DNA from 2 places in the Chengkuizengella sediminis genome. Region 2 is predicted to be linked to the other one. Evidence: predicted binding sites of a transcription regulator. Region 2 holds the regulator's gene; the other holds the start of a gene.

Region 1 (2,212 bases), on a different contig from region 2:
AGATATTTTTGCTGAATTTGTAGGGAAATCAATCGAAGTTCATCAGCCCTCAATGAAAAAGATGAGCGATTTGTTTAAGAAACGTGGAATTGAAATGACCGAAAATAATATAAAACAAGCCTATATGGTTTCTGACTGTGAACCTTTGTTAAATGATATAGGGCTTGCTGTCGGAGTTGCTTTAACTCAAAATAAACATCATTACATATTATTACCTGGTCCTCCAAAAGAGCTGAAACCAATGTTTGATCACTATGCTGTTCCATGGCTGCAATCTATAATTGGAGAAGAGCAACCGTTACATTCAAAGTTTTTAAAGTTTGCAGGAATTGGTGAATCAATACTCGAGGACCGTCTAAAGGATTTAATGGAGCAACAAATAGACCCTTCAATAGCTCCTTATGCTAAAGAAGGAGAAGTAATGATTCGACTCACTACAAAAGCTGAATCACAACAAAAAGCCTATGAAAAAATGAAATCTGTAGAGAATGAGATTATCAATAGAGTAGGTAAATACCTTTATGCATCAGAAAATATCACTTTTGAAGAAGCATTAATAAAAATGATGGGGTCTAAGAACTTAACATTATCTGTTGCTGAGAGCTGTACAGGTGGAAAGATTAGCCAATTGATAACAAGCGTTGCTGGAAGTTCTTCAGTTTATCAAGGTGGTGTTGTTTGTTATAGCAATCAATTGAAACACGAATTTCTTAATATTCCTATGGAGTTGCTAGAAGGAAAAGATGCTCCGGGGGCAGTCAGTTCACAAACAGCGGAAATGTTAGCAGAAAATTTGAATCACCAAACAAATACAGATTGGTCTATATCAGTGACTGGTGTTGCTGGACCTTCAGAATCTGAAGGGAAACCCGTCGGATTAGTATTCATAGGGATTAAACAAAAGGGGCATCCAGTAAAGGTGAAATCTGTGCAAATGCCAGGAAATCGTGAAATAGTTCAATTGAGAGCAGCAAAATATGCCTTATATCAATTATGGAAAGAAAATAAGGGAAATATAATCAGTTGATATTTCCCAGGCAAGCGCACGAAATGATGTTTTAATCTTGGTTTCGACAGCAAAATACCCACCTACCCGACAATTAATTCTCTTGTGCCTTTTCAACGTTTCATATATAATAACGATATCGGAAGCACCGTAACGAGGATTTTTCTTTGTTGCGGTTTTTTAAAATATATGAATCGAATATATGTTCGAAAAAATGCTTGGCAAGAAGACTAAAACAAGGTATCATAATCATTATAAAGATAAAAAAAGGAAGTGAGTTCTTTGACAGATCGTCGCGCTGCGTTAGATATGGCTTTACGCCAAATAGAAAAACAATTTGGAAAAGGTTCTGTAATGAAATTAGGAGAATCTACTAGCACACAGGTAGAAACCCTTTCAAGTGGAGCTCTTGCATTAGACATTGCTTTAGGAATAGGTGGTTTTCCGCGTGGAAGAATTATTGAAGTTTTCGGACCTGAATCTTCTGGTAAAACGACTGTAGCACTTCATGCTATAGCTGAAGCACAAAAAACAGGAGGACAGGCAGCGTTTATCGATGCGGAACACGCACTTGATCCTGTATATGCTAAGAAGCTAGGTGTAAACATAGATGAGTTGCTTTTGTCACAACCTGATACGGGTGAACAAGCGTTAGAAATTGCAGAAGCACTCGTACGAAGCGGGGCAGTTGATATTATTGTTGTCGATTCAGTTGCTGCATTAGTACCTAAAGCAGAAATTGAAGGCGAAATGGGAGATGCGCATGTAGGACTTCAAGCGCGTTTGATGTCCCAGGCTTTAAGAAAACTATCAGGCGCTATTAGCAAATCTAATACGATTGCAATATTTATTAACCAACTTAGAGAAAAAGTAGGTGTAATGTTTGGAAATCCAGAAACAACGCCTGGAGGTAGAGCACTGAAGTTTTATTCTTCCGTTAGACTTGATGTGAGACGCATTGAAACGCTTAAACAAGGCAATGATATGGTGGGGAATAGGACACGTATTAAAGTAGTTAAAAACAAAGTAGCACCCCCATTTAAGCAGGCTGAGCTCGATATCATGTATGGTGAAGGAATATCACGTGAAGGTAGCATCATAGATATTGGAACAGAACTAGATATTGTTAATAAAAGTGGTGCATGGTATTCCTATGAAGGTGAAAGATTAGGACAAGGAAGAGAGAATGCAAAGCAGTTTTTGAAA
Region 2 (2,212 bases):
TCCTGACGGGTATACTTAGAGTATAAAAAACCTCAGCATGTGCCAAGGTTTCCTTGAGAGGGATATGATGGTTTTTTTAATAGAACAAGTTCGATGACTTCTTGGAATTCAACGATATTTTTTATAATTGTTATTAAATAAATCTGTTTCTTTTGGAGATTTTAATGATTTCTTACCTTCTAATTTTTCAAATTCTTCGTATAAACGGTGTCTAGTCCTCTCATGAAAGTTTGAGAATTTATAATCCCCATACCCAAATAAATCCATTGTCTCACTCCTACATGTTTTATATTTTTCTATCTGATAATCAAACCATAGCACAAAAATGTTTTTTTTCAGTAAATGAAATGTAAAATTTTCGCACTTTAATAATGTATGAAGCAAAATAAAATTTGATTATACTTTTTTACCAATATTAGTTAAAATGTGTGAATGCCTTTATAAATTTTGTTTTATCAAATGATAAATTAATCAAATCAATAAAAAAACTTCCTCCAATATTGGAAGAAGTTTAATCTTTATAAGACGCTTTAATAAATTTTAGTTTGCAGTTGTCTTTATTAACTAATGTCTCTAAATAATCCCACTACTTTGCCTAATATACTAACTTCATTGAGTAAAATTGGCTCCATTGTTGAATTTTCAGGCTGTAGTCTAAAATGGTTGGATTCTTTAAAAAATCTCTTGACGGTTGCTTCATTGTCTTCGGTCATGGCAACCACAATTTCACCATTATTTGCGGATTGCTGCTGCCTTACGATAACGTAATCGCCATCGTGAATTCCAGCCTCAATCATGCTTTCTCCAACAATCTGAAGCATGAAAACATTGTAATCTCCGACATAATGATTTGGAAGTGGAAAGTACTCTTCTATATTTTCTGTAGCAAGAATTGGAAGACCAGCGGTAACTTTTCCAATCAAAGGTACTTGTGCTATGGAAGAAGTAGCGATAGTAGGATTTTCCTCATCTAATATTTCGATAGCACGTGGTTTTGTAGGGTCTCTACGAATAAACCCTTTTTTTTCTAATCTTTCCAAATGGCCATGTACTGTAGAACTGGATGCTAAACCTACTGCTTCTCCAATTTCACGAACGGATGGAGGGTAGCCTTTTTTTTGCACCTCTTCTTTAATAAAATCTAATATTGATTGTTGCCTAGTAGATAACTTGTTCAATTTAATTCCCTCCCCATTTTTTTCATCACAATAAACGTTCTATGTATTATTTGGTATTATAACATAGAACGTTATTTCGCACAAACATAAGTTCGAAAAATATGTTGACACAAACAACTGTTCGTGATAACCTGAAATTAGAACAAATGTTTGGAGGTAATTATATGCATTTAATTTATACAAGTAATGCCATAGATACAAAAAAAGCAGTACAGCTAAAAGTTCAAAACAAATCAACTATTTTAAGAAAAAAGGTACTATTTATTTTAATTATCACTGTGATTGTAACAATTGGATTGATGTTTGGAACGATCTTGAATGTTTTTGCATCCGAAAATACGGTAACTGTTCAACTTCAAGACGAACAAACTATACAAATTCATGTAAAACCTGGAGATACATTATGGAGTATTGCTAAGAGCTATGTACCCAAAGAAGTGGACATCCGATATTTTATTTCTAAGATTAAAGAGGAGAATCAACTACAAAATAGTAATATCATTATAGGACAAGCCTTGTTGATTCCTAATGTTGAATTATAAATGGTGTAATTGACATGAGGAAATGTGCCAATAATAGTGAAGAATAGTAGAGTATGATCTATAAGGAGTTTATGTCACTATGGACAAAATATCATTATCAAAAGCAAAAGCACGCGACTTTCTTATTTCATATCAAGGTTTGAAACCTTCAAATCAATTTTCGGGTAAACAAGGAATCATTGATTTTATTCATCGTGTTGGATGCATTCAATTTGATCCATTGAATGTAGTAGGTTTTAACCAAGAGTTAGTGTTGCAATCCAGAATTTATAATTTTTGTACTCACATGCTTCAAGAATTGTTATACAAAGAACGGGTTTTATTAGATGGATGGGATAAAAACATGTCAATTTATCTTACTGAGGATTGGCCCTGTTTTTCAAGGTTTAGAGCTTTGAAGAGAGAACAATTAAAGAATGTAAAAGAAGTGCAGGCAATTCGTCATGATGTAATAAGCATAATAAAAGAAAAGGGACCGGTATCTTCGAAAGA

What was found. Region 2 encodes LexA, which represses DNA repair genes until DNA is damaged. Its sites were predicted from a motif close to CGAACATATGTTCG; they were not measured.
Region 1: a site for LexA is predicted at 1,202-1,215, ahead of recA (recombinase RecA). Genes of this name have one in related genera too.

Annotation. Positions count from the first base shown of each region.
Region 1 covers NZ_SIJC01000001.1:186,251-188,462, reverse strand. Annotated here, with positions in the region: gene EPK97_RS00890 (competence/damage-inducible protein A) at 1-1,027, shown strand, start outside; gene recA (recombinase RecA) at 1,289-2,212, shown strand, end outside.
Region 2 covers NZ_SIJC01000005.1:288,837-291,048, reverse strand. Annotated here, with positions in the region: gene EPK97_RS12760 (hypothetical protein) at 109-267, opposite strand; gene lexA (transcriptional repressor LexA) at 561-1,178, opposite strand; gene EPK97_RS12750 (LysM peptidoglycan-binding domain-containing protein) at 1,343-1,720, shown strand; gene EPK97_RS12745 (DNA glycosylase AlkZ-like family protein) at 1,800-2,212, shown strand, end outside.